DNA from 3 places in the Streptomyces sp. NBC_00829 genome. Region 3 is predicted to be linked to each of the others. Evidence: riboswitches for the same ligand, from Rfam matches in the RefSeq annotation. Region 3 holds a riboswitch; each other region holds the start of a gene.
What was found. Region 3 has a riboswitch for cyclic di-AMP ahead of OG293_RS13485 (NlpC/P60 family protein). Riboswitches for the same ligand answer to the same signal wherever they lie in the genome.
Positions count from the first base shown of each region.

Region 1: it holds a riboswitch for cyclic di-AMP, as region 3 does, so the genes downstream of both, OG293_RS31785 (C40 family peptidase) here and OG293_RS13485 (NlpC/P60 family protein) in region 3, are expected to answer to the same signal.
Region 2: it holds a riboswitch for cyclic di-AMP, as region 3 does, so the genes downstream of both, OG293_RS21440 (transglycosylase family protein) here and OG293_RS13485 (NlpC/P60 family protein) in region 3, are expected to answer to the same signal.

Region 1 covers NZ_CP108867.1:7,075,269-7,084,793, reverse strand. Annotated here, with positions in the region: gene OG293_RS31820 (urease accessory protein UreF) at 1-645, opposite strand, end outside; gene OG293_RS31815 (urease subunit alpha) at 655-2,376, opposite strand; gene OG293_RS31810 (urease subunit beta) at 2,369-2,680, opposite strand; gene OG293_RS31805 (urease subunit gamma) at 2,695-2,997, opposite strand; partial or broken gene OG293_RS31800 (TetR/AcrR family transcriptional regulator) at 3,135-3,769, opposite strand; partial or broken gene OG293_RS31795 (ABC transporter permease) at 3,727-4,134, shown strand; partial or broken gene OG293_RS31790 (ATP-dependent Clp protease proteolytic subunit) at 4,119-4,250, shown strand; cyclic di-AMP (ydaO/yuaA leader) riboswitch at 4,756-4,940, shown strand; gene OG293_RS31785 (C40 family peptidase) at 4,944-5,420, shown strand; gene OG293_RS31780 (LysE family translocator) at 5,501-6,130, opposite strand; partial or broken gene OG293_RS31775 (LysR family transcriptional regulator) at 6,212-7,121, shown strand; gene OG293_RS31770 (ATP-binding protein) at 7,158-7,589, opposite strand; gene OG293_RS31765 (helix-turn-helix domain-containing protein) at 7,820-8,677, shown strand; gene OG293_RS31760 (DUF397 domain-containing protein) at 8,691-8,897, shown strand; gene OG293_RS31755 (8-amino-7-oxononanoate synthase) at 8,899-9,525, opposite strand, start outside.
Region 2 covers NZ_CP108867.1:4,863,057-4,872,581, forward strand. Annotated here, with positions in the region: gene OG293_RS21415 (hypothetical protein) at 1-357, shown strand, start outside; gene OG293_RS21420 (SurA N-terminal domain-containing protein) at 499-1,149, shown strand; gene OG293_RS21425 (nucleoside triphosphate pyrophosphohydrolase) at 1,169-2,179, shown strand; gene OG293_RS21430 (cytochrome P450) at 2,176-3,429, shown strand; gene OG293_RS21435 (transglycosylase family protein) at 3,544-4,467, shown strand; cyclic di-AMP (ydaO/yuaA leader) riboswitch at 4,746-4,921, shown strand; gene OG293_RS21440 (transglycosylase family protein) at 4,925-5,584, shown strand; gene eno (phosphopyruvate hydratase) at 5,888-7,174, shown strand; gene OG293_RS21450 (septum formation initiator family protein) at 7,291-7,761, shown strand; gene OG293_RS21455 (DUF501 domain-containing protein) at 7,787-8,416, shown strand; gene OG293_RS21460 (exopolyphosphatase) at 8,413-9,327, shown strand.
Region 3 covers NZ_CP108867.1:3,179,373-3,188,897, forward strand. Annotated here, with positions in the region: gene pcrA (DNA helicase PcrA) at 1-2,197, opposite strand, end outside; cyclic di-AMP (ydaO/yuaA leader) riboswitch at 2,470-2,635, shown strand; gene OG293_RS13485 (NlpC/P60 family protein) at 2,638-3,786, shown strand; gene OG293_RS13490 (NlpC/P60 family protein) at 4,288-5,346, shown strand; gene OG293_RS13495 (GNAT family N-acetyltransferase) at 5,440-6,195, shown strand; gene OG293_RS13500 (alpha/beta hydrolase) at 6,184-7,440, opposite strand; gene OG293_RS13505 (LuxR C-terminal-related transcriptional regulator) at 7,538-8,233, opposite strand; gene OG293_RS13510 (PspC domain-containing protein) at 8,230-9,522, opposite strand.

The DNA.
Region 1 (9,525 bases), 3.9 Mb from region 3:
TACGGGCCAGGCGGCGTGCGCCTGCGCGGTGATGTCGAGCAGCGGCGCGGACGCGGCGGGCAGGGCGTCGATGCCGTCACGGGCGGCGCGGGCGGCCCGCTCCGCGACGCGGTCCATGTCGGGTGCGAGGCGGGCCAGTACGGCGGTGGCCTCGAAGGGGTCGAGGCTGAGCAGGCGCACGGCCGCGGCGGCCGGTCCGCTGACCGACTCGTACACGGCACAGTGCGCGGCGTCCTCGGGTCCCAGACCGGCGGAGCGGGCGGCGAGCCCGAGGACGATCGGCTGGTGGGCACCGCGCGGACGGGCCGCGGCGAGCGCGTCGAGCTCCGGGCCGGGCCAGGTGGAGCGGGCGGCGCGCATCATCTGCCGACCGAGCTTGCGGGCGGTGGCGCGCAGTGCGGGCGAGGGGGTGCGGGCGTCGGCGGCCTCGTCGAGCGCCAGCGGATCGAGACCGAGGGCGGCCGCGGCGGCGAGCGCCGCCGCGGTGAGACCGGCGGTGTGCAGTCGGCCCCGGCAGAATTCCGACAGGTCCCCGGCGTCGCGGATACGCCCCGCCCTGACGGCCGGTTCGGCGCCGCCGGAGTGGGCGTGACCACCGGCGGGGAACCGGCCGTCGGCGAGGACCAGCAGGGCAGCTCTACTCACGGCAGCTCATCAGAAGAGGAAGTAACGCTGGGCCATGGGCAGTTCGGCGGCGGGCGCCGGTTCGACCACATCCCCGTCGATCGTGACCGTGAAACTGTCCGGGTCGACCTCGACGCGGGGCAGGGCGTCGTTGTGGCGCATGTCCGCCTTGGTGATCCGCCGGGTGTTGGCGATCGGGACGAACTGCTTGTTCAGGCACAGCCGTTCGGGCAGTCGGTCCTCGATCGCGGCCTCGGCGACGAAGTTGAACGAGCCCACCGACGCGGCCCTGCCGAGTGCTCCGAACATCGGGCGCGGCAGCACCGGCTGCGGGGTCGGAATCGAGGCGTTGGCGTCCCCCATCTGCGCGTAGGCGATCTGGCCGCCCTTGATGACCAGCTGCGGCTTGACGCCGAAGAAGGCCGGGTCCCACAGGACCAGGTCGGCGAGCTTCCCGGGCTCGACGGAGCCGATCTGCGCGTCGAGCCCTTGCGCGACGGCGGGGTTGATCGTGTATTTGGCGACATAGCGACGGGCGCGGTGGTTGTCGGCGCGGCCGTCCCCGGGCAGTGCTCCGCGGCGCCGCTTCATCACATGCGCCGTCTGCCAGGTACGAAGGACCACCTCGCCGATCCGTCCCATCGCCTGGGAGTCGGAGGAGATGATCGAGATGGCTCCCAGGTCGTGCAGGATGTCCTCGGCCGCGATGGTGGAGGGCCTTATGCGGGACTCCGCGAAGGCGAGATCCTCGGGCACGGCAGGGTTGAGGTGGTGGCAGACCATCAGCATGTCGAGGTGTTCGTCGATGGTGTTGACGGTGTGCGGCCGGGTCGGATTGGTGGAGCTGGGCAGGACGTACGGCTCGGAGACCACGGAGATGATGTCCGGCGCGTGGCCGCCACCCGCGCCCTCGGTGTGATACGCGTGGATGGTGCGGCCCGCGATGGCGGCGAGGGTGTCCCCGACGAAACCCGCTTCGTTGAGGGTGTCCGTGTGGATGGCGAGCTGGGCACCCGTCTCGTCACAGACGCTCAGACAGGCGTCGATGACGGCGGGGGTCGACCCCCAGTCCTCGTGGATCTTGAACCCGAGCGCTCCGCCGCGCAGTTGGGAGTGCATGGCCTCGCGGGACATCGTGTTGCCCTTGCCGAGCAGTCCGATGTTGACCGGGAGGCCGTCCATCGCCTCGAACATCCGGGCAAGGTGCCAGGGTCCCGGGGTGATGGTGGTGGCCTTGGTTCCTTCGGCCGGTCCGGTTCCGCCGCCGACGAGTGTGGTGACGCCGGCCGCGAGGGCCTGGTCGATGAGGGTCGGCGAGATGAAGTGGACATGGGCGTCGATGGCGCCCGCCGTCATGATCTTCCCGTTGCCCGCGATGATCTCGGTCTCGGGGCCGATGACGAGATCGGGGTGCACGCCGTCCATCGTGTCGGGATTGCCTGCCTTGCCGATGCCGGCGATACGGCCGTCACGGATGCCGATGTCGGCCTTGACGATGCCCCAGTGGTCGATGACGACGGCGCCGGTGATGACCGTGTCGGGTGCGCCTTCGGCCCGTGTCGTACGGGCCTGGCCCATCGACTCACGGATCACTTTCCCGCCGCCGAACACGGCCTCGTCGCCGGCGAGGCCCGGGCCGCCGGAGCGGTCCTCCTCGATCTCGACGAGCAGATCGGTGTCGGCGAGCCGGATCCGGTCACCGGTGGTGGGGCCGTACAGGTCGGCGTAGACGGCGCGGTGGAGCTCAGGCATCGAGACCGCCCCCGATCTCGCCCCGAAGGCCCGAGACGACGCGCCGCCCCGCGAGCGGGACGAGTTCGATGTCGATCAGGATGCCGGGCTCGAAGCGCACGGCGGTGCCGGCGGCGATGTTCAGCCGCAGTCCCCGGGCGGCGGCACGGTCGAAGTGCAGGCCGGGGTTGGCCTCCGCGAAGTGATAGTGGGAGCCGACCTGGACGGGCCGGTCGGCCGCATTGACGACGGCGAGCGAGGTGATCTCGCGACCCTCGTTGAGGGGCACACGGCCCTCGGCGAAGAGGAACTCTCCGGGGATCATCGGCGGCCTGCCCCTCAGACGATCGGGTCGTGGACGGTGACGAGCTTGGTGCCGTCCGGGAAGGTCGCTTCGACCTGGACGTCGTGGATCATCTCGGGGATGCCGTCCATCACCTCGGCGCGGGTGAGGACCTTGCGGCCCGACGCCATGAGTTCGGCGACGGTGCGTCCGTCCCTGGCGCCCTCGAGGATGTGCGAGGTGATCAGGGCGACGGACTCGGGATGATTGAGCCTCACCCCTCGGGCACGGCGCTTCTGAGCCACGTCCGCCGCCACATGGATGAGCAGTCGTTCCTGTTCGTGCGGGGAGAGTTGCACGCGTCCACCTCACAGTCGTCCGACCCGGACCCGCCCGGGTGCAGCGGGACGTCAACCCACGTGAGCACGGCGTTCACCGCACCACGGGTTTCTCCCGGCGGGGGACTGAACGTTAGGCGGAGAGTTTTTCCGGCGCGTTAACTGATCTTCGCCCGCCCCATGGACATCAGTCCCCCCAGCCCGTCCTCGATGGCCTCGGCCTGCGTGTCACCGAAGAGCGCCTGCTGCGCGACGAACCCCTGGGCGGTGGCGATGAGCGTGCGGGCCACATGGTCGGCGGGTACGTCGGCGTCCATCAGGCCGCCCGCGCGGTACGCCTCGACCAGCTCCGCCCAGGCCGAGCGCCGACCGGCGTACCCCTCGGCAAGCGTGGCGGCGAGCTCCTCGCTGCGCAGCGTCTCGGTCCACACCTGATCGATGAGCCGGGCGAAGGCCTGCTTGTCGCCGCCGGGAACCTGCTCGGCCAGCATGCCGCGCAGGACACGGCCGAGGAGGGCGTCCGGCATGGGCGGCGGAGTGGACCGGGCGGCTTCGTCGAAAGCCGCTCAGATCCCGACGAAGGCCTCCCCGGCGATGGCCGCGATCAGCTCCTCCTTCGGAAGTAGCGGTACACGGCACCGGCAGAGAGGCCCGCTTCGCGCAGGATGTCCTGCATCGACGTGGCGTGGAAGCCATTGCGCGCAAGGCAGCGGGCGGCACCGTCGCCGACACCCCCACGCGCCGCGCTACGACGAGGCCGCCGCCGGCACCGCGATCGAGGACCGGGTCGTATACGGGGCGATCGTGGTGAGCGACCAAGGACCCCGGCTCATGACCGCTTCGGCCGGCAGCCCGGTCGTGGCCCAGTTGCTCACGGAGGCGGTCACCGCACAGGCACCGGCCGGCACCGCGGTGAAGGTGACGGACGTCGTACCGACACCGGCGGGCGATCCGCGCGGCAGCGCGCTGGCGTCGAGCATCCTGCCGCGGGCCCTCGCGGGCGTCGCGGCGGGAGCCGCGGTCACGCTGCTGGGGCTGCGCGGAGCCCGCGCGGCGACCACACTCATCGGCGCTTCGGCGCTCGTCGGCCTCACCTCGGCCGCCCTGGCCCACAGCTGGCTCGGCGTGCTCACCGGTTCCTGGTGGGGCGAGGCCGGGTGCTCGCCCAGATCCACGCACAGGAGCTGCTGCGGCTGCGGGAGCAGCTGACCGGCACGCTCGTACGCCATACGGGTCAGACTCCGGAGCGGATCGCCGCCGATCTGGAGCGCGAGACGATCTTCGGCGCCGAGGACGCCAGGACCTACGGCCCGGTCGATCACGTGGTCAAGAACCGCAAGGCCTCGCTCCGCTCCCTGGGTTCGGCTGAGCGCCCGACGCTGCCACCCGAACTCCCTGAGGTTGCTCGACCGCGAACGCCGCTCCGATCGGGTGACGCTGCGGCCCGCAGCTCCGAGTTGACGGACGATCGGCCTTCCGTCAACCGCCATCGGTGTACTGATGACCATCCCTCATTCGGTGGAGTTGCCGGTCACCCAACAGCTACGCACAACTTGCGCACCACGACGACCGAACGAGCGGAACAACCCGTTCCACTGCTGGTGCGAGGGTCCTTACGCGTCGCGAACAGGTCGCCGAAATGGCCCTGTCCACCCGAACAGGTGAGTGGTGGTAAAGGTCACAAACCGCCGTTTCGGTTCGGAAATCCGGCATGCCGTGGGTCAAGATCCCTGGGACGACAAGCCCCCGCCACCTCGGCGGGGCGGTCCGAGCGGACGCCGAGTCCTGCCGCCGCATCGGATGACTGGTCGACAGAAGTGCATCGGCAGGAGTGGAGGACCCAAGCAGTACGGGACAGCCGGGCAGTCCGGTCGTCCCTCGGGGTGAAGCCGCATCCGCGGCCGGGCATCTTCGTCCGTCCGAACCCGACAGGTCACCCTTCACAGGCGGCTGACGAAGGGTTGCGCATGACTGCGCAGATTCATGTCCCGTTTCTGCTGACCCGGGCAGGAGCCGTATCGGCCCTGACCCTCGCCGCCGTCGGCGGCACGCTGCTGGCGCCCGGCGCCGTCTCCGAGGCACACGCGGCAACGACGCACGCGGGCAAGGCGCTCAAGGTGGCCGCCTCGAAGAAGGGAGCGCCGTACCGCTACGGCGCGGCGGGTCCGTCCCGTTTCGACTGCTCGGGGCTGACGCTGTATTCGTACAAGAAGGCGGGCAAGAAGCTCCCGCGTACGGCTCAGCAGCAGTACAACAAGACGCGCCACATCTCGGCGTCCTCCCGGCAGCAGGGAGATCTGGTCTTCTTCCACTCCGGCAGCAGCGTCTACCACGTGGGCATCTACGCCGGCAGAGGCAAGATCTGGCACTCGCCGAAGACCGGATCCTGGGTGAAGCTGGAGAAGATCTGGACCAAGCGCGTCTGGTACGGCCGGGTGCGCTGACGGGCCCTTGACGGTCACGCGCCGATCACCGTTCGTCACCGGTGGTCGGCGCGGGCCCTCCCCGTGGTGCACCCGGTGCGTCAGTGCGTCAGCGGCGCCGCCAGCAGGGTCACGCCGAGCGCGGTCAGCGCCCCGCCCGTGACCCCCTCGACCGCGCGAGTCGTGCGCGGCCGACGCAGCCGGTTCCCGAGCCGGTCCACCAGCAGCGCCACCGCCGGGAACCAGATCAGGGCCAGCGCGACGACGATCGCGGCGAGCAGCAGAGTGCGCGGCAGGACCGACGCCCCGTCCGGCACGAACTGCGGGAGCAGGCTGAGGAAGAGGATCGGCGCCTTGGGGTTCAGCACATTGGTGAGGAATCCCTGGCGCAGGCCGCGGCCGACACCGCCGGCCGCCTCCCCCCGCGGATCCTGCGTCACGGGCGCCGGACGCAGCGCGGCCCGTACGGCTCGCACACCCAGACAGAGCACATAGACGCCGCCCGCGATCTGGAGCGCGCGGTACAGCGCCGGCACCGCGACAAGGACGGCCGCGAGTCCCGCGACCGCCAGGGCTGTGTGCACGAGCAGCCCCCCGGCGACCCCGACGGCGGTGGCCAGACCCTCCGGCCGCGAGGCGAGCGCATTGCGCACGACGACGGTGAAATCCGCGCCCGGCATGGCGACCATGCCTGCGGCGACTCCCAGGAAGGCGATCAGTTGTGCGTCCATGGCCCCATCGTGGGCCGATTCAGCCTTTACGGTGTACTTGCAATCTTCTGGGTCTGCCTAAAGCAATGCTTAAGGGGAGTCATGTACGACCCGACGCGGCTCGCGGCGCTTGTCGCCGTCGCGGAGGCCGGTTCGATCACCCGCGCCGCCGCCCGGCTGGGGTACACCGCGCCCGCGCTCCCAGCAGCTGGCCAAATTGGAGCGCGAGGCGGGAGTGACGCTGCTCGTGCGGCATCATCGCGGGGCGCGGCTGACGGCCGCGGGTGAACTGCTCGCGGCGCGGGCCCGCCGGGTGCTCGACGAGATGGAGCGGGCCCGGCACGAGCTGGCGCGGCTCGCTGGGCTGTCCGGAGGGCGACTGCGTGTCGGCACGTTCACGACGGTGGGCGTCCATCTGCTGCCGCCGGTGCTGAGCGCCTTTCGCCGGGCGCACCCGGACGTGGAACTGGCGGTCGCGGAGTACGAACCGCCGGGCGGGGTCGTGGCGGTGGCGGCCGGTGAGGCGGATCTGGCGCTGACGCATGCGTACGAACCGGCGGAACCCGCGCCGCTGCCGCCCGGGGTGCTCCTGGAGCCGCTGCTCGTGGAGGAGCTGGTGCTGGTCACGGCCCCCGGGCATGCGCTCGCGGGTGGCTCGGGGCGGCTGCCGGTCGCCGATCTCGCAGGGCAGCCTCTGATCAGCAGTGCTCCCTCGCATCCGTCGCGCAAAGGTGTCGAGGCCGCCTTGGCCTCGGCCGGGATGACTCCCGCCGTGGTCTGCGAGTCACCCGGCTACGCGCTCGTGTGCGCGCTGGTCAGTTCCGGGCTCGGAGTGGCGGTGGTGCCGGAGATGGCGGCCTCGATGGCGGCGACACCGCTCGGCGTACGGCAGTTGGAACCGGCGGCCTTCAGACGGACGATCTCGGTGGCGCACCGGGGTGAGGAGTCGGGTCCGGCGGCCGAGTCCCTGCGGGCTCTGCTGCGTGGCGCATTCGGGCGCGCCGGTGGCTGACCGCCCCGCCGCCCCTCGGGTCACCGCGCTTTCCGGTCAGTTCTGCACCGGCGCCGTCCACGGCAGGGCGATCCACACGGTCTTGCCGCCCTCAGGTGTCGGGGTGACCGAGAGCTGCCCGCCGCACTCCGCGGTCAGGCTGCGGATGATGACCATCCCTCGGCCGTTGTCCTGGCGGACGGCGGCAGGCAGCCGCTGCGGCCAGCGGGGGTGACTGTCCGTGACGCCGATGCGCAGTTCCTCCTCCCGTTCGAGCCTCAGGTCGACGGTGAACGTCGGGGACTGGCCGAAGGTGTGCTGCACTGCGTTGGTGGCGAGTTCGGAGACGATCAGCCGGACGGTGTCGATGGCCTCTGTCCCGATCGCCATTCCCCATTCGGAGACGACGCTTGTGACGTATCTGCGGGCCGCGGAGACCGAGGCGGGATCGCTCGGCAGAGTGACGGAGGCTTCCTGATGGTCTGCCATGGCGACGCTGTCCCTTTCCCACCGGGGCCGCGCTCCGACTCGTAGCGGAATTGCGAGGACGGCCACGGATTGTGCTTCGCGCCAGAGTGCCACTTATCGTGCCTCTCAGGGTGGGGATCCACCAAGATATGCATATATCTGTCGCCCAAAGCGGTGAACTCTGCTACGCGAAACCGTATTTGGGCAGCACCCTCGCACACTGGTCGCGCGCGGAGGGAAAGGAGCCCCGAATGCGTCACGGTCCCGTGGTGCGCAGGCGCAAGCTGGGCGAGGAGTTGCGCAGGCTCCGCCTCGACGCCGGCCTCACCAGCCGGGAAGCCGGTCTGCGGGCGGGCTGGCACCAGTCGAAGGTGAGCCGGATCGAGACGGGCGCCAGCGGGGTCAGGGCCGCGGATGTGACACGGCTGCTCGATGCGTACGAGGTGGCGGATCCTCAACTGCGCGCGCTTCTGGAGACCTTGGCGGACGCGGCGGACGGCGGGGGCGACGGCTGGTGGCACGCGTACCGTGGGCTGCTCCCAGGGGAGTACCGGGACTTCATCAGTCTGGAGTCGCAGGCGTCCACCGCCCGCACGCTGGAGACCTCGGTGGTGCCCGGTCTGCTGCAGACACCGGACTACGCACGCGCGGTGACCCGCTCGGCCCTGGAGGAACTCCCGGCGGCGACTGTCAACTCCCTGGTGGATGTGCGGATCGCCCGCCAGTCCGTCCTGAGGGCCGAGCAGCCGCTGAGGCTGAGCGCCGTGCTCGACGAGGCGGCGCTGCGGCGGGAGGTGGGCGGGCGGCAGGTGATGCGGGAGCAGTTGTGGGTGCTGACGGAGACGGCACAGCTGCCTCATGTACGGCTTCAGGTCCTGCCGTTCACGGTCGGCGGCTATGTCGGCCTCACCAGCCCTTTCGTTATCTTCTCTTTTCCAACCACTTCCGATCTGGATGTGGTCGTTCTAGACCACTTGACGAGTAGCCTCTGCCTCGAGCGGAAAGAAGACCTTGAGGTGTATGGCGCCGCCTTCCGGACCATGCAGGCGCGCGCCCTGTCACCGGCGGACTCCATGGAACTCATCGCCCGGATCAGTGAGGGCGCATAGGGAGGAACCCCCCATGTCCGAAAGCCTCGCGAACGAAGCCTTACGGTGGCGGCGCAGCAGCCGCAGCACCGGGATGAACAACTGCGTCGAGACAGCGCGCCTGCCCGACGAGACACTCGCCGTCCGGGACTCCAAGAACATCGCGCGCGAGGCCCTGCGCTTCTCGCCGGATGCCTGGACGCGGTTCCTGACGGCGCTGCACAGGGACTCCGTCGGCTGAGTCAGCCGGCCGGCGCGGCCTCGATGATCGTGGCGATCGCCGTCTCGATCTGCTGATCCGTGAGGTCGGCGCGCGCCGTGAGCCTGATCCGCGAGATCCCGTCCGGCACCGACGGCGGACGGAAACAGCCCACGACGAGCCCGGCCGCACGGCAGTCGGCGGCCCAGCCGAGGGCCGCCTCCGGCGAGGGCGCGCGCACCGAGACGACGGCCGCGTCCGGTCGCGCGGCGGTCAGACCGGCGTCGCTGAGGCGCCGGTGCAGGGTCGCTGCGACCGTACGGGCACGGGTGGCCAGCGCGGGTTCGCCGCGCAGCAGCCGCAGACTCGCCAGGGCCGCTCCGGCGGCGGCCGGGGCCAGCCCGGTGTCGAAGATGAACGTACGCGCGGTGTTGACGAGATGGTCGATCACCCGTGCCGGGCCGAGTACCGCGCCGCCCTGGCTGCCCAGGGACTTGGAGAGGGTCAGCGTGGCCACGACGCCTTCGCCGCCCGCGATACCCGCCGCGTCCAGTGCGCCCCGGCCCCCTTCCCCGAGGACGCCCAGGCCGTGCGCGTCGTCGACGAGCAGGGCCGCTCCGTGCTCGCGGCAGGCTTCCGCCAGGCTCGCCAGCGGTGCCGCGTCTCCGTC
Region 2 (9,525 bases), 1.7 Mb from region 3:
GACGGCCACCTGGAAGAGCAGTCGATGCTGTTCCAGGTGGCACCCCACGCCGTTCCGGTGGTCCTGGCAGCGCTCCAGGAAGATTTGCCGAGGTTCGTCAGGAGCCATCTGCTGACCGTGCTGTGGCGGCTGGTGACGGGGGAGTCCCACCGCAGCGAGGCGGAAGCGGGTCTTCCCGACCTCGAAGAGGACTGCTGTGCGGCGGCACGGGAAGGGATCTGGCAGCTCTACCAGGAGGCAGCCTCCGGAGACGTGGAGACGGCGCTCGACATCCTTGAGTTTGTGGATCTCGACGAGCAGCGCTTCGAATACTTCCGGTCAGCCCTTGCCGCCCGCCTGAAGCGACACCAGCCGTAGCGGCGGCGGTCCGTCGCTTCACGTACCACAATCCGCCGCCGAATCGTTGGTCGAACCAGTGGCCCAGACCCCCTGGACTGCCTACCATCGATCACCGCAGGGTCCTTGTGCACCGCCGCACAATCTCGCCGGGAGGCTCCTTTGCACCGCCGTCGTCGCACCGCGCTCATCCTCTCCGCCGCTCTCCTCTGCGCCGCGCCCCTCATCGCGGCGTGCGGCAGTGACGCCCACCCCGGCGCCGCGGCCATCGTCGGCGGGGAGCGCATCGAGGTCGCCACCGTCCAGGCGCAGGTGAAGGACTCGCGCACCGCGCAGGCGAAGTCGGCGCAGGCCGCCCAGCTCATCAAGGACAGCGGGCAGCTCGGCCGCGCCAAGCTCTACTACCTGATCGTCGACAAGGTCGTCCAGCGTGCCGCCGACGACGCCGGGGTCAAGGTCAGCCGCAAGGAGATCCAGGACAGCCGCGCCGCCCTGGAGAAGCAGGTCGGCGGCGAGGAAAAGGTGGCCGCCATGTATCTCCAGCAGCGGGGTGCCGCTCCCGGCGAGGTCGACGGCGTCGTACGCCGCGACCTCCTCGTCAACAAGATCGCCATGGCTCTGGGGGCAGGGAACAACCCCGAGGGCCAGCAGAAGCTGAACCAGGCCTACACCGCCGCCGCCAAGGCGCTGCACATCGAGGTGAACCCCCGCTACGGCGCCTGGAACGACCAGAAGCTGGAGCTGGGCGACTACAAGGCCCCCTGGATCACCCAGGTCACCAAGCAGCCGCAGTCCGGCGAGGCCGGTGCGTAGCGGGAGGTAGGTTCGAGGGGTGACCACAGAAGCACCCGTCGCCCCCGGCCGAATCGTCCTTCTCACCGCCAGCCACCGCGTCGCGCCGGGGCTGCTGTCCTGGCCCGCGTGGCAGACGCTGCACGGCGCCGACCAGGTGCTCTGCGCCGACGCGGGGCATCCGCAGCTGCCGTACCTGCGCGAGGCCGGTGTCGAGGTGGAGATCGCCGCGCCCACCGCCCAGGAGCTCGTCGACGTCTGCGCCGGGGGTGCCTCCCAGGCCGGAGGCTCCGGGGGAGGACGTACCGTCGTCGTCCTGCCATCCGGCGAGGGCGACCGGGCCCTGACCGACGGGCTCGCCCGGCTCGCCGGGTCCGGGCGGGTCCAGATGCCGGACCTGGAGCTGCTCCCCGGCTCGTACGACCTGCCCGGCGCCCGGCTCCTCGACCTGGTGCAGGTCATGGACCGGATCCGGCGGCAGTGCCCGTGGTCCTCGCAGCAGACCCACAAGGGGCTCGCCAAGTACGCCATCGAGGAGGCGTACGAACTGGTCGAGGCGATCGAGGACGGCGACCGTGACGAGCTGCGCGAGGAGCTCGGTGACGTACTGCTCCAGGTCGTCTTCCACGCCCGCATCGCTCAGGAGGACGAGGAGGAGCCGTTCTCCGTCGACGACGTCGCCGCGACGATCGTCGAGAAGCTGATCCACCGCCACCCCCATGTCTTCGGGGACGAGCGCGCCGAGACGCCGGAGGAGGTCAAGGAGCACTGGCTGCGCACGAAGGCGATCGAGAAGCAGCGCGACTCGGTGACCGACGGTGTCCCGCTCGGCCAGCCCGGTCTGGCACTGGCCGCCAAGCTCGCGAGCCGAGTCCGCACCGCCGGTCTCGACATCCCGCTGCCCGCCGGTGACGGCATCGGCTACGACCTGCTCGCCCTCGCCGCCGGCGCCGAGGCCTCGGGCACCGACCCGGAGGCAGCCCTGCGGGCGGCGGCCCGCGCCTACCGGGACGCGATTCTTGTCGCAGAGTCCGTCGAGGGGCAGACGTGAGCGCTCAGCCCGAGTTGTTCACCTGGGAGTTCGCCACCGACCCCTATCCCGCGTACGCCTGGCTGCGCGAGCACGCCCCCGTGCACCGCACCCGGCTCCCCAGTGGGGTCGAGGCATGGCTGGTGACGCGGTACGCCGACGCCCGGCAGGCCCTGGCCGACCAGCGGCTGAGCAAGAATCCCGCGCATCACGACGAGCCCGCCCACGCCAGGGGAAAGACCGGCATCCCCGGTGAGCGCAAGGCCGAGCTGATGACCCATCTGCTCAATATCGACCCGCCGGACCACACCCGGCTGCGGCGCCTGGTGTCGAAGGCCTTCACCCCGCGTGTGGTCGCCGAATTCGCCCCCCGGGTACAGGAACTGACGGACCGGCTGATCGACACGATCTTTGAGAATCAGCACAGCGCGGAGAAGGGGAAGGCGGACCTCATTCACGAGTTCGCCTTCCCGCTCCCCATCTACGCCATCTGCGACATGCTCGGCGTCCCGCGCGAGGACCAGGACGACTTCCGCGACTGGGCCGGGATGATGATCCGGCACGGCGGAGGGCCGCGCGGCGGAGTCGCGCGTTCCGTGAAGAAGATGCGTGGATACCTGGCCGAGCTGATTCACCGCAAGCGCGAGGTTCCGGGCGACGATCTGATCTCGGGGCTCATCGAGGCGTCGGACCACGGGGAGCACCTCACCGAGAACGAGGCCGCCGCCATGGCCTTCATCCTGTTGTTCGCGGGGTTCGAGACGACCGTGAACCTCATCGGGAACGGCGTGTACGCGCTGCTGCGCAACCCGGAGCAGCGCGAGCGGCTCCAGGCGTCCCTCGCGGCCGGCGAGAGCGGGCTTCTTGAGACCGGTGTCGAGGAACTGCTGCGCTACGACGGGCCCGTGGAGCTCGCGACCTGGCGGTTCGCCACCGAGCCGCTCGTCATCGGCGGGCAGGAGATCGCGGCGGGGGACCCCGTGCTCGTCGTACTCGCCGCCGCCGACCGGGACCCCGGGCGGTTCGCCGGGCCGGACACTCTCGATCTCTCCCGGCGCGACAACCAGCATCTGGGATACGGGCACGGCATCCACTACTGCCTCGGTGCGCCGCTCGCCCGGCTGGAGGGGCAGACCGCGCTCGCCACGCTCCTGAGGAGGATGCCGGACTTGCGGCTTGCGGGCGATCCGGCCGATTTGCGGTGGCGTGGAGGGTTGATTATGCGTGGATTGCGCACTCTGCCCGTTGAGTTCACTCCTCGACAGAACTGACGATCTGTCAGGATCGTAACTTTCACGTGATCTCCGCTGCATCCACTTGTGACTCAACAACGATTGCGACTACGTTCACCGTCGTCTCAGCGGTCACAGGGCGAAAGGCAACGCATGCGTTCCGGGAATGGTCGGCATCGCCGACCCCGTCAGGCTCCGGCCATTGTCGTCGCGGCAGGGGTGACGGGATCGGCCATCGCGATCCCTCTTCTCGGGGCAGGTTCGGCCTCCGCCGCCGACGCCTCCACATGGGACCGGGTCGCCGAGTGCGAGAGCGGCGGCATGTGGAGCGCCGACCTCGGCAACGGGTACTACGGCGGGCTCCAGATATCCGAGGAGATCTGGCAGAACTACGGCGGCACGGACTATGCCGCACGCGCCGACCTCGCCAGCCGCTCCCAGCAGATCGCGGTCGCCGAGAGGGTTCTCGACGCGCAGGGCCCCGAGGCGTGGCCCGGCTGTGCGGCCATGGCGGGGCTGCGGAACGACGGCGCCGTGACCGGCGTCGACCCGGGGGCCGGCACGACCCTGCCGCTGCCGGGCGCCTCCACCGCGCCGACCGCGTCCACGCTGTCGGCGAAGCCCTCGGACGGCGCGACGGGAACGGCGCCACCGAAGGGCGCGACCGGCGAGGCCGCCGATACGGCAGGCTCCGCCGAGGCCGCCTCGTCCGCCACGACGGGCGACGATCAGGACTCCGAGAGCGCCGGCGGCAAGCACCGCGGCGAGGCCGCCACGGAGGGTGTGCAGGCGGACGCTGTGGACGATGAGCGCGAAGCGGGGCGCCACGCTTCGCGCAGTGACGGTCCGACACGGGATGAAGCGGGCGAAACGGACAAGGGTGGCTCTGAGGGTGCCGAGCCGGGCGAGTACACGGTCCGTGCGGGCGACAGCCTTTCCGCGATCGTCGACGAGCAGGAGCTCGACGGCGGCTGGACCGCCCTCTATGCGGCGAACCGGGCGACCGTGGGCACCGACCCCGACCTCATCATCCCTGGCCAGAGCCTGGATCTTGATCTGGAGCCGAGCTCGAAGTAGGTATCGAATCGAGGGCAGTTCGCTGCCTTATGTCCGATTCTGCGCAAGTGAGACAAGGGTCTCTTTGCCCCAACTGACGTATCTGCCCCGACAGAATCACCCATTCCGCCCGCCACCTGCATAAACGTATATGTCCCCCCGGGCGGGATGGGCGTTTTCTCCCCGATGTTCCGTCTTTGAACATCGGGGAGAGCTGTGTCTACGGTCTGTACCGCTCGCCATCGCGGGCACCGCTGACCGTCACGCCGAATCCTGCCGTCGGTCGGGGGGAGTAGTCGACGCGCAAAGCGCCGAAGGCAGGAGCGGGGGACCCAAGGTAAGTGCCGGCCCAGGCCGTTGAGAGATCGACGGCTCCGACCGGCTTGGGGTGAAGTCGCACGCAAGGACGTGCGACCGGGCAACTCACTTGGCCCGAACCCGACAGCTCACCTCGTAGGCGTCGGTGAGGAGATGTCCCATGCTGTTCTCCACCAAGGGCAAGCACCGCCGCCCGTCCAGGGCCACCCGTATCGCCACGCTCGCCGGTGTCACCGGTGCGGCCGTCGCCGCCCCGCTGCTCGGAGCCACCTCGGCCTCCGCCGCGACCGGGTCCGAGTGGGACGCCGTCGCCCAGTGCGAGTCCGGCGGCAACTGGTCGATCAACACCGGCAACGGCTTCTACGGCGGCCTGCAGTTCACCAACTCCACCTGGGCCGCCTTCGGCGGCACGGCCTACGCCTCGCGCGCCGACCTCGCCTCCAAGGCCCAGCAGATAGCCATCGGCGAGAAGGTCCTCGCGGGCCAGGGCAAGGGCGCCTGGCCGAGCTGCGGCGTCGGTCTGTCCAACGCCGCGTACGAGGGCGGCTCCGCGCAGCCCGCCGCCAAGCCCGCCCCCGAGCGCGCCGAGGCCCCCACCACCCGCTCCGCGCGCCCCGCCGCTCCGGCCAAGTCCGCGACGCCGGCCAAGGGCGTCAAGAAGGGCGACGGCGAATACACGGTGAAGTCCGGTGACACCCTCGGCTCCATCGCCGCGGACAAGAAGGTCAAGGGCGGCTGGAAGAAGCTGTTCGACCTGAACAAGGACATCATCGACGACGCCGATGTGATCTACCCGGGCCAGCGGCTCCACCTGAGCTGACCCGAGGAGCGGGAGTCGAAGGACTCCGGTGGACCCGGCGGACCACCGGCCCCGACGAGCTCCCGCCCCCAGCCACCCCGGTCCGGCGCGCTGTCCCCCGCACGCGCCGGACCGGGGTTCCTCTTTGTCGCCCGCGTTTGTTACTCGCGCGTAGTTCATGCGCCGTATGTCCGGTGCCATACGTCTTCCCACCGTTTTTCGTCCCAGGGGGCGGGCATCGGGCGGCGTACGCGGCGGAGCCGGTTAGGCTCATGCCGCAAGGCCAAGAGACCCTGCACTCCAAGCGTCACATCCCAGAAGGAGATGCTCGTGCCGTCCATCGACGTCGTCGTAGCCCGGGAAATCCTGGACTCCCGAGGCAACCCCACGGTCGAGGTCGAGGTTGGCCTCGACGACGGCAGCACGGGCCGTGCTGCTGTTCCGTCCGGCGCCTCCACCGGTGCGTTCGAGGCTCTTGAGCTCCGCGACGGTGACCAGAACCGCTACCACGGCAAGGGCGTGGAGAAGGCCGTCCTCGCCGTCATCGAGCAGATCGGCCCGGAGCTCGTCGGCTACGACGCCACCGAGCAGCGCCTGATCGACCAGGCGATGTTCGACCTGGACGCCACCCCGGACAAGTCCTCGCTCGGCGCCAACGCCATCCTCGGCGTCTCCCTCGCCGTGGCGCACGCCGCCTCCGAGGCCTCTGACCTGCCGCTCTTCCGCTACCTCGGCGGCCCGAACGCGCACCTGCTGCCCGTTCCGATGATGAACATCCTGAACGGCGGCTCGCACGCCGACTCCAACGTGGACATCCAGGAGTTCATGATCGCCCCGATCGGCGCGGAGTCCTTCTCCGAGGCCCTGCGCTGGGGCACCGAGGTCTACCACACCCTCAAGTCCGTCCTGAAGACCAAGGGCCTGTCGACCGGTCTGGGCGACGAGGGCGGCTTCGCGCCGAACCTCGAGTCCAACCGCGCCGCCCTCGACCTCATCCTTGAGGCCATCAAGCAGGCCGGCTACGTCCCGGGCAAGGACATCGCGCTCGCGCTCGACTGTGCCGCGTCCGAGTTCTACAAGGACGGCTCGTACGAGTTCGAGGGCAAGTCCCGCTCGGCCGCCGAGATGACCGAGTACTACGAGGAGCTCGTCGCCTCCTACCCGCTGGTCTCCATCGAGGACCCGCTGTTCGAGGACGACTGGGCCGGCTGGAACGTCATCACCGAGAAGCTCGGCTCCAAGGTGCAGCTGGTGGGCGACGACCTGTTCGTCACCAACCCGGAGCGCCTGGCGCGCGGCATCGAGGAGAACTCCGCCAACGCGCTGCTCGTCAAGGTCAACCAGATCGGTTCGCTGACCGAGACCCTGGACGCCGTGGAGCTCGCCCAGCGCAGCGGCTTCAAGTGCATGATGTCCCACCGCTCCGGTGAGACGGAGGACGTCACCATCGCCGACCTGGCCGTCGCCACCAACTGCGGCCAGATCAAGACCGGCGCCCCGGCCCGCTCCGAGCGCGTCGCCAAGTACAACCAGCTGCTGCGCATCGAGGAGATCCTCGACGACGCCGCGGTGTACGCGGGCCGCTCCGCGTTCCCCCGCTTCAAGGACTGACGCCCCGGAGCCGGGCGTTCCCCGCTTCAAGGGCTGAGCAGCCCGTCGTCCGTACGTCCCCGCACTCGGTCCCGTACCGTGTGCGGGGACGTACGTACGTATCGGGGAGGCGGGACATGGCCGGGAAGGACCGCGATCGGTTCTCCACCGCGACCAGGATTCGGCTGCTCGGTGAGCAGACCGCCGCCCGGGTCTACCGTTCCCAGAACCGCCGCCAGGCCCGCCGCTCCCGGCTGACCGGCCGTGCGGCCTTCCTGGTGCTGGTGGTCTGCTCGCTGGTCGTGGCGCTTGCCTATCCGATGCGGCAGTACGTGTCGCAGCGCGGGGACATCGCCGACGAGCAACGCCGAATGGCGGATGCCGAGCAGAAAGTCGAACGGCTGAGGGACGAGAAGGCGCGGCTCCAGGACGACCAGTACGTCCAGCGTCTGGCCCGCGAGCATCTGCACTTCGTGCTTCCGGGCGAGAGCGGCTACACCATGATCGATCCCGAGGCCGCCGAGCAGCGCCGTACGGAAGAGGGGGCGGCCGACCGCCCCTGGTACTCGAACGTCTGGGACGGCGTCGACAGCGCCGACCGCAGGTAGAACCGCAGAATTGAACTAGGCAGGCATGGAAACCCCTCCACCCACCACCGCACACACCGAGCCGACCGACGCGGACATCGCCGCGTTCAGGGAGCAGCTCGGACGCCCGCCGCGCGGGCTGCGCGCGATCGCCCACCGCTGCCCGTGCGGGCAGCCGGACGTCGTCGAGACCGCGCCCCGGCTCCCCGACGGCACGCCCTTCCCGACGCTGTACTACCTGACCTGCCCGCGGGCCGCTTCGGCTATCGGCACGCTGGAGGCCAACGGCGTCATGAAGGAGATGACCGAACGCCTCGCGAGCGATGCGGAGCTGGCCGCCGCGTACCGCGCGGCCCACGAGGACTACATCGCGCGCCGTGACGCCATCGAGGTGCTGGCGGGGTTCCCCAGCGCAGGCGGCATGCCCGACCGGGTGAAGTGCCTGCACGTCCTGGTCGGCCACTCGCTCGCGGCGGGCCCCGGCGTCAATCCGCTGGGCGACGAGGCGATCGCGATGCTGCCCGAGTGGTGGCGCAAGGGCCCCTGCGTCACGGCGTGCGAGGTCCCTCGTGACGAGGCCGAAGCGCGCGAGGACCGCGCGGAAGCGGACCGAGCGGAAGCGGACCGCGCGGAAGAAGCAATAGTGGACCGCGCGGAAGAAGGGGACGAGAAGTGACCCGGGTCGCCGCGATCGACTGCGGTACGAACTCCATCCGGCTGCTCGTCGCCGACGCCGACCCCGACACCGGGGAGCTTGTCGAGCTGGACCGGCGGATGATCATCGTCCGGCTCGGCCAGGGTGTGGACCGGACCGGACGGCTCGCCCCCGAGGCGCTGGAGCGCACGTTCGCGGCCTGCCGCGAGTACGCGGCGGTGATCAAGGAGCTCGGTGCCGAGAAGCTCCGCTTCGTGGCCACCTCCGCCTCGCGCGACGCCTCGAACCGGGACGACTTCGTCCGGGGCGTGCTGGACATCCTGGGCGTTGAGCCCGAGGTGATCACCGGTGACCAGGAGGCGGAATTCTCCTTCACCGGCGCGACCCGGGAGCTGCCGGGCCATGAGGAGCGCCTGGTCGTGGACATCGGCGGTGGATCCACCGAGTTCGTCGTCGGCCGCGAGCACGTGGAGGCCGCGCGGTCGGTGGACATCGGCTGCGTACGGCTGACCGAGCGTCATGTCCGCAGCGATCCCCCGGCCGCCGACGAGGTCGCCGCGATCCGCGCGGACGTCGCGGCGGCGCTCGACCACGCCGAGGAGAGCGTCCCGATCTCCGACGCCCGTACGCTCGTCGGTCTCGCCGGTTCGGTGACCACGGTCGCCGGGATCGCGCTGGGTCTCGGCGCGTACGACTCGAAGGCGATCCACCACGCGCGGATCTCCTACGAGCGGGTCGCCGAGGTCACCTCGATGCTGCTGAGCGCCACCCATGACGAGCGGGCGGCGATCCCCGTCATGCACCCCGGCCGGGTGGACGTCATCGGCTCAGGGGCGCTCGTACTGCTCGCGATCATGGAGCGGACGGGGGCGCGGGAAGTGGTCGTCAGCGAGCACGACATCCTCGACGGGATCGCCTGGTCGGTCGCCTGAGACCGGGTCAGCGGTCCCCGCGAGACGAAGTTCGTGAAGTTCTTCACAAGGAAAAGGGGCCTGATGGGGGCTGTGGAGGGCCGAAAGGCCCTTCCGGCTCGTCCATCGGGCCCAAGGGCGCCGATTCCCCGCCGTGCGGGGTGCGTTACGCGGGTGTGAAACGAGGCTGCGGTTCACCGCGGAGAGGTCCTTTCGGGC
Region 3 (9,525 bases):
TGATACCGGAGGTCGGGCCCGCGGGCGCGGCCATCGGTCCGGTCCGCTTCCACTGCAGGTGCCGGTCCGGGATCTCCTCCAGGAACCGCGACGGCGGGTTGTACGAGGGCTGGCCCCAGGCGCTGCGCAACGACGACCGCGTCAGATAGAGCCGCTCCCGGGCGCGGGTGATGCCGACGTACGCCAGCCGCCGCTCCTCCTCCAGCTCCTTGGCCTGCCCCAGGGCGCGCATGTGCGGGAAGACACCGTCCTCCATGCCCGTCAGGAACACCACGGGGAACTCAAGGCCCTTGGCCGTGTGCAGGGTCATCAGCGTGATGACGCCGGAGCCGTCCTCGTCCTCGTCGGGGATCTGGTCGGAGTCGGCGACGAGCGCGACCTTCTCCAGGAACTCGGCGAGGGTGCCCGCACCCTCCTCCTCCGCGCGTTCCTGCTCGAACTCAAGCGCGACCGCGGCCAGTTCCTGAAGGTTCTCGATGCGCGTCTCGTCCTGCGGGTCGGTCGACGCCTGGAGCTCGGCGAGATACCCGGTCCGCTCCAGGACGGCCTCCAGCACCACCGCCGGGCCCGCGCCCGAGTCGACGACCGTGCGCAGCTCCTCCATGAGGACGTTGAAGCGCTTGACGGCGTTGGCGGAGCGGGCCGCCATGCCGTACGCCTCGTCGACGCGGCGCAGCGCCTGCGGGAAGGTGATCTTCTCGCGCAGCGCGAGCGCGTCGATCATCGCCTCGGCGCGGTCGCCGATGCCGCGCTTGGGGACATTCAGGATGCGGCGCAGGGGCACATTGTCCTCGGGGTTGGCGAGGACCCGCAGATAGGCGAGGACGTCCCGGACCTCCTTGCGCTCGTAGAAGCGCACTCCGCCGACGACCTTGTACGGCAGGCCGACGCGGATGAAGATCTCTTCGAAGACTCGGGACTGGGCGTTCGTACGGTAGAAGATGGCGACGTCACCGGCCTTGGCGTCACCCGCGTCCGTGAGCCGGTCGATCTCGTCGGCGACGAACTGCGCCTCGTCGTGCTCGGTGTCGGCGACATAGCCGGTGATCTGGGCGCCCGCCCCGGCGTTCGTCCACAGGTTCTTGGGTCGGCGGCTTTCGTTCCGCTCGATGACGGCGTTGGCGGCGGAGAGGATCGTCTGCGTCGAGCGGTAGTTCTGCTCCAGCAGGATCGTCGTCGCGTCCGGGTAGTCCTCCTCGAACCGGAGGATGTTGCGGATGGTCGCGCCCCGGAAGGCGTAGATCGACTGGTCCGCGTCACCGACGACGCACAGTTCGGCAGGGGGCAGATCCTCCTGGCCCGTGCCCACCAGCTCGCGCACGAGTGTGTACTGAGCGTGGTTGGTGTCCTGGTACTCGTCGACCAGCACGTGCCGGAAGCGGCGCTGGTAGTGCTCGGCGACGTCGGGGAACGCCTGGAGCAGATGCACCGTCGTCATGATGATGTCGTCGAAGTCCAGGGCGTTGGCCTCGCGCAGCCGCGCCTGGTACATGCGGTACGCCTCGGCCAGCGTCTTCTCGAAGCCGTCCACGGCCTGGTCGGCGAAGGTCTCCTCGTCGATCAGCTCGTTCTTCAGATTCGAGATCTTGGCGCTGAAGGACTTCGGGGGGAACTTCTTGGGGTCGAGGTCCAGATCACGGCAGACGAGCGCCATCAGCCGCTTGGAATCCGCCGCGTCGTAGATCGAGAACGACGAGGTGAAGCCCAGCCTCTTGGACTCGCGGCGCAGGATGCGCACGCACGCGCTGTGGAAGGTCATCACCCACATGGCGTTGGCGCGCGGGCCGACGAGCTGCTCGACGCGCTCCTTCATCTCGCCGGCGGCCTTGTTGGTGAAGGTGATCGCCAGTATCTGACCGGGGTGGACGCTGCGGGTGCCCAGCAGATGAGCGATGCGGTGGGTCAGCACGCGCGTCTTGCCCGAGCCGGCTCCGGCGACGATGAGCAGGGGCGAACCGGTGTGCACGACGGCGGCGCGCTGCTGTTCGTTCAGCCCTTCCAGCAGGGCGGCCGGGTCCACGACGGTGCGCGGAGCGCCGTCGCGGTGGTACGGATCCCGGGCCGGGGGCACGTCGAACGCACCCTGGAAGAGATCGTCGGGGATCTCCTCCTGGGCCGAATCCTCGGGCGGCGGCGGAGGGTGCTCCGAGCTGGGCTGGAGGTCCGCCAGGAAGCTGTCGTCAAAGAGGCTGCTCATCGCTCTACGAGTCTAGGCCGCCGCACTGACAGCTTGCCGCCGCATCGGGATACGGCCGGAATCCGACGCTGCCCGGACCCGGCGGCCACCGGGCAACCCTCCGTGACGAAACGATGCCACCAGGTCATCAGCCGGAACACAACGCTCCATGGATCACTCATGTCACGAAAATGTATCGGACAAATCGAACATCAACCTTCACAGCAACCATACGAGTTGGCTACCGTGCTCGATCAGGCAGCCCGTACCCCCCTGGCGATCCACGTCACATCGGGCGGCCTGCGCCGAATCCGGACTTTCCGCAGGGGAGTTCGGAACCGGGGACCCACCATGCACGACCTGGGGTGAATCGGACCGTGACTCCATCCGGTCCGTAGGGCGATCTTCCGTTCCGCCCGAACCCGACAGCTAACCCGGTAGGCGGTCCACGGAAGAAGGAGATGTCGGCCTTGGCGTCGCATCGCAAAGCGCGAAGTCGAACCGTAAAGACCTCCCCAGCCGTCGGATTCACGACGGCCGCCCTCGCCTCCGTCTCGCTGCTGTCGACGCAGAGCGCCGACGCCTCGCCCGCCGAGCCGAAGCCCTCCGTCGAGGAGGTGCAGAAGAAGGTCGACGATCTCTACCGGCAGGCCGGCACCGCGACCGAGAACTACAACAAGGCCAAGGAGTCCACCGACGAGAAGCGGCGCGAGGTCGACAAGCTCCTCGACGACACCGCCAAGCGCACGGACAAGCTCAACGAGTCCCGCCGGGCGCTCGGCTCGTTCGCGGCCGCGCAGTACCGCACCGGCGCGGTCACACCGACCGCCGCGCTGCTCTTCGCGGACAGCCCCGAGTCGTACTTCGACCAGACCCAGCTGATGAGCCGGATGACCGACCGTCAGCGCGTGGCCGTCACCGACTACGAGACCGAGCAGGCCGCCGCCGCCAAGCAGCGCGCGCGGGCCACCAAGAGCCTGGAGTCGCTCACCGACTCGCAGGAGGCCCTGCGCACCAGCAAGCAGGAAGTCCAGACGAAGCTCGCCGAGGCCCGGTCGCTGCTGTCGAAGCTGACGGCCGAGGAGAAGGCACGGCTCGCCGCGCTCGAGCGGGAGAAGCAGGAAGAGGCCCGGCGTAAAGCCCAGGAGAAAGCGGAGGCCGAGGCCCGCGCCAGGGCCGAGGCCGCGCGCAAGAAGAAGGAGGGCGGCGGCCAGGACGGGGACACGGGGACGGGTTCCGGTTCCGCCGACGGCTCGTACACGGCCAAGGCCGACAAGGTTCTCGCCTTCGCCCGCGCCCAGATGGGCAAGCCGTACGTCTGGGGTGCGACGGGGCCGAGTTCGTACGACTGCTCGGGACTGACCCAGGCCGCCTGGAAGGCCGCGGGCGTGGACCTGCCGCGCACCACCTGGGACCAGGTGAAGGTCGGCAAGCGCGTCGAGACGAAGGACCTGCTCCCGGGCGACCTGGTCTTCTTCTACGACGACATCAGCCACGTCGGCATCTACATCGGCAACGGCAAGATGATCCACGCACCCAAGCCCGGGGCGAACGTGCGCGAGGAGTCGATCTACTACATGCCGATCTACGGGAGCGTGCGTCCCGCCTGATCGTCGGCGAGGCGGCGGCGCAGGAACGGAGATGGGCCCGGAACGCCCGGACGCGGATGCGCGTCCGGGCGTTCCGGCGTCCGCGCCCCGCTCCGGCGTTCACGTCCCGGTTCCGGCGTCCGCGCCCCGCTCCGGCGTCCGCGCCCCGCTCCGGCGTTCACGTCCGAGGCCTCACTCCCGCCATACCACCGCACTCCCGGCAACAGTGCCTCATCCGCCGCATCGGTCGCAGCGGCACAGGGATGGGCGACCGTGACCGCAGTCCCGTTCTCAGAAACGCTCGTGACCGTCCACCTTCGGGCACTTTCGGTCCTTACACCGCATGTCCGCGACCCTCAGGCTTAGCGTCCTCCCTCAGGTGACCGACTCCCCACCGCCGCCGGGCTCCCGGGCGGCAGCCGATCACCACCGCCGAGAGATCCGGCGGCGGACCGCTCCCCCTGTGCGGACCGCCGTCGGAGGCTCGGACCGCAGGGACGACGGAAGGACGTGGACGCCCCCGTGGCTTCGCACCGGAAACCGAAGCAGCATCCGCTCACCGGGCCTGCTGCCCGGACCGCCGTCACGCTTGCGCTCGCGGGTGCCGCAGCCGCGACCGCATTCGAGGGCACCGGGTATGCCGAGCCCTCTCTCACCCCCGCGCAGATCAAGACCAAGGTCGACCGGCTCTACCAGGAGGCCGAGGAGGCCACCGAGAAGTACAACGGGGCCAAGGAGCAGACCGCGTCCGCCCGCGGCTCACTGGACGAGCTGCGCGACGAGGCCACCCGCAGGACTGAGCGGCTCAACACCTCGCGCAACGCGCTCGGTTCGATCGCCACCGCTCAGTACCGCGCCGGAGGTATCGACCCCGGGCTCCAGCTCGCGCTCACGTCGGACCCCGACGAGTATCTGGAGCGGGCCGCGCTCGCCGAGCGGGCCGGCATCCGGCAGGCGGACGCCATCGCCGGAGTGCACCGGCAACTGGTGGAGATCGCCCGGCTGAAAGCCGAGGCGGGCGAGCGGATGACCGCGCTCAACGACCGGCAGACCGAGCTCGCCCGGCACAAGAACACCGTCCAGGACAAGCTCGCGGCCGCTCAGCGCCTGCTGGCCCGGCTCACCGCCGAGCAGCGCGCCTCCTACGACAGCGCGGACGGCCCCGACGCGTCGGCGGCGGGTGCCCGAGCCGACCGCTCATCGGCCCCCCGCGGCTCCCTCCAGGCCCCCAACTCCCGTGCCGCACAGGCAGTCGCGTACGCCTACGGCGCACTTGGCAAGCCGTACGTCTGGGGCGCGACGGGACCCGAATCCTTCGACTGCTCCGGTCTCACCCAGGCCGCCTGGCGTTCCGCCGGCGTGTCGCTGCCGCGCACCACCTACACCCAGATCAACGCGGGCGGCCGGGTGCCGCGCTCCCAACTCGCCCCCGGTGACCTGGTGTTCTTCTACTCCGGCATCAGCCATGTCGGTCTCTACATCGGCGGCGGCCAGATGATCCACGCGCCCCGGCCCGGGGCTCCCGTGCGGGTCGCGCCGCTCGACGAGATGCCCTTCGCCGGAGCGACCCGTCCCGCGTGACGCCCCGCGCACTCTTCTCCCGCCCGGCTCCGCATGGCATGCCCGCGTAAGATCCGCGGCATCCCGAGTTCCCGAGCGCGGCAGGAGTCCGACGTGGACGTCGACGTCCAGAACTACGTACGCAGCCTCACGCTCCGCTCACCCGACCACGTGCGGGTGGGCCCCTTCACGATCCGCTACAACCCCGACTGGGCCATCCCGCCCGCCAATTACGCGATACCCGACCAGGGCGCCGAGCCGACCGCCGCTGAGGTCGCGGCCCTGATCGCCGTCTTCCGCGAACGGGAGCGGACCCCGCGGCTTGAGTTCCTGCCGTCCTGCGCGCCCGAGGTCGAGCCGGCACTGGCCGACGCCGGGTTCACGGTCGACAGGCGCGCCCCGCTTCTCGCCTGCGCCCCCGGCTCCCTCGTCGAGCCGCCCCCAGCCGCCGGAATCACCCTCGGCGAGCCCCATGACCTGGCCGGATACACGGCCGCGGCCGGTGTGCAACATCTCGCGTACGGCGAGAGCGGTGAGCCGACCGAGGGCGAGATCGACTGGCTGCGTCAGGCTCGGGCGGGCGGCGGTGTCGCGGGCATCGCCACGGACGACACGGACGGGGGCGCGGTCGGCGCGGGTGGCTGTTCCATCCCGGTCGACGGGCTGAGCGAGCTGTGTGGTCTGGCGGTCGCCGCCTCGCACCGCCGCCGCGGTATCGGCGCCGCCCTCTCCTCGTATCTGACGGCGAGGGCATTCGAGCGTGGCTGCCGCATGGTGTGGCTGGAGCCGGGCGACGCGGACGTCGAGCGGATCTACGCCGGGATCGGCTACCGGCGGATCGCCGTCAAGACCGACATGTCACTCCAGTAGACGGGTGCCGCCGGCCGCCTGGTCGTCCGGATGCGCCGTGCCCTGCCTCCCCGTGCCCCGCTTCTCCGCACCCGCGTTCGCCGTGCCCTGGTTCCCCGTGCCCGCGCTCGCCGCACCCGCGTTCGCCGTGCCCTGGTTCCCCGTGCCCTGGTTCCCCGTGCCCTGGTCCGCCAGGTGCATGCGCTGCGTCAGCCACTGGAAGGCGTACGGCAGCTGCCTGATCCACACCGGTGTGACATGCCCGCCGGTCGTCGCCCGCAGATCGATCCGCGTCGGCGGCTTGGCCACGCGCTGCAGCGCGAGGCCCTGCTGGTAGCCGTCCCAGCCCTCGCCGGTCACGAGCAGCGAGACCCGCGGCGGGGTCTTCGCGGATTTGAGGATGTTCAGGACGTTGTTCTCCCGGCGCAGCTTCGGGTCCGTCGCGGTCAGCGATCCGTGCTCGGCGGCCGGGTCGCTGTAACCGGAGAAGCTGACGGCCGCGCTGAAACGGTCGGGGTGGGCGAGGGCCAGCTTGGCGGCGCCGTGCGCGCCGGCCGAGTAGCCCGCGATCGCCCAGTTCTCAGGGCTCAGCGACACCCGGAAGTTGTCGGCGACCATCTTGCGGACGTCGACGGTCAGCCAACTGTCCGCGTTGACCTTGCCCGGGATGTTCGCGTACCCGGTGTCCTTGTCGCCCAGCATGGTCCGGGGCGAGACCAGGATGAAGGGCGCGACCTCGCCCGACTCGATGAGCGGCCCGACCTTTTTCTGGAACTTCAGCGTCCGGAACCAGTTCTTGGAGGAGCCGGGGAAGCCGGACAGGACCTCGACGACCGGGAACTTCTTGGTGCGGTAGGCCGGGTCGTTGTACTGCGGCGGCAGCCAGACGTACACCTCGCCCTGCACCCCGGATATGGCCCCCTTGAGTTCAGTGCGCACCAGACCGCTGCCGAGGTCGGAGTCGTCGACCTTCTCGAACTTCTGGATCACCTTGGGCAGGGAGGAGATCGGCTTGTTGCCCGTGCCGTTCGGCCCCAGGTCGGCCGCCCGGTCGACATGGTTGGACGTGCCGAGCAGATCGTCCCAGTTGTCATAGAGCCCGTTGGCGTTGTTGACCGCCACGAACACCACGAGGACCGCCGTGGCCTGAGCGAACAGCACCATGACCAGCCGGCCGGCGGCCCGCACCATGGCGGGGCCGCCCAGCCGGCTCCAGAACAGGAGCGGCAGCAGTACGGCGATCACGACCAGAACGATCGTGATCACGAAGAAGGAATGCCCCGTCAAATTCATCACGTAAAACAAGAGGTGAACATGGCGCAGTCGGTTGCCCGGCCATGTACCAGTTACCTCACAACGGAGCCTAGACCAGACGTCGGGCGGTCGCCCATCGGGTCAATTCATGACGGTTCGACAGCTGAAGCTTCCTCAGCACCGCTGACACATGTGACTCCACGGTCTTCACGGAGATGAACAGCTGCTTTGCGATTTCCTTGTACGCGTAGCCACGCGCGATCAGCCGCAGAACCTCACGTTCGCGCTGGGTGAGCCGATCGAGGTCCTCGTCCATGGGAGGTGCGTCCGTCGAGGCGAAGGCGTCCAGGACGAAGCCCGCGAGCCGCGGCGAGAACACCGCGTCCCCGTCCTGCACCCGGAAGACGGAGTCCACCAGATCGGTGCCCGTGATGGTCTTGGTCACATAGCCGCGGGCGCCGCCCCTGATCACGCCGATGACGTCCTCGGCGGCGTCCGAGACGGACAGCGCCAGGAACCGGACGGGATTCTCCGCTGCCGCCATCAGCGCGGCGCACCGGCGCAGCACCTCCACGCCTCCGCCGCCCGGCAGGTGCACGTCCAGCAGCACCACTTCGGGCCGTGTCGCCGTGATCACGGTGACCGCCTGGTCGACGTCGGCGGCCTCGCCGACCACCTCGACGCCGGTGCTGTCGGTCTGCCCGATCTCGGCCTGCACGCCGGTGCGGAACATCCGGTGGTCGTCGACGAGCACGACCCTTACGCGCCGCCCGGCAGTCTCTCCAGCAGCCTCGGTCTCGGTCATTCGCTCGCCCTCTCCATCTCCAGCTCGACCTCGGTGCCCCCGCCGGGCACCGAGCGAAGCCGTGCGGTCCCGCCGTTGCGCTGCATCCGGCCGATGATCGATTCTCTTACGCCCATCCGGTCTTCGGTCACCGCATCCGGATCGAATCCGGGTCCCCTGTCCCGCACGGAGACGAAAACCGTGCGGCCCTCGACCTCCGCGAACACCTGAACCGCCCCGCCCTCGCCACCGTACTTGGCCGCATTGACCATTGCCTCGCGTGCGGCCTGCATCTGTGCGACCAGTTTCTCGTCCAGCGGGCAGTCGCCCACGACCACGACCTCCAGCGGGACACCGTGCTTGTCCTCGACCTCCGCGGCCGACTTCTTCACCGCCTCGGCCAGGGTGTCCGGTTCCTCGTCCTCGTCCTTGCCCGTGCCCTCGGGCTTGTACAGCCAGTTCCGCAGTTCGCGCTCCTGGGCGCGGGCGAGCCTGCGCACCTCGCCGCCGTCGTCGGCGTTCCGCTGGATCAGGGTGAGGGTGTGCAGCACGGAGTCGTGGACATGGGCGGCGACCTCGGCACGCTCCTGGGCGCGGATACGCATCGTCCGCTCCTCCGAGAGGTCCTGGGTCATACGTACCAGCCAGGGTCCGGCGAGCAGCGCGACTCCGGCGATCACGGCGATCGCCGCCGTCAGTACGTTGCCCAGTTGCGCGGCCGATCCGCGGACCACGATGAAAACGGTCAGTCCGAGGCCGACCAGGGCCACGCCCGCGAGCGCCCGGCCCAGCTGGAGCAGCCTGCGGCGGCGGCCGACTTCGCTCCAGCGGGCCCGCCGGGCGTTGTCCGCCTGCCGCCACACCAGCACCACACCGGCGCCGATCAACAGAATCGGCCAGACATAGCGGCTGGCGTTGCTGCCCATCTTGACGTTGCCGACGAAGATCGCAGCGCCGACCATCAGGGCGACCATCGCGACGAGCTGTCCCCTGTCGGGCTTGCGCAGCCGGCGTCTTCCGTCGGGGGTCAGCTCGAAGACGGAGCGCGGCTCGGCCGTCCTGCCGCCGACACCGAGCGGGACCACGATCCAGAACACGGCGTACAGCAGCACGCCGAGGCCGTCGGCCATGAACAGGCCGAGGAAGACCAGACGCACCCAGACGACGGGCAGCCCCAGATGGCCGGCGAGTCCGCGGGCCACACCGCCGAGCATCCGGCCGTCGGCGCTGCGGTAGAGCTTGCGCAGCGGCTGGTCCTCGGGCGCGGGCGCACGGGAGGGTCCGGCGGGTCGGGGCGTGGCGACTGGCATGCC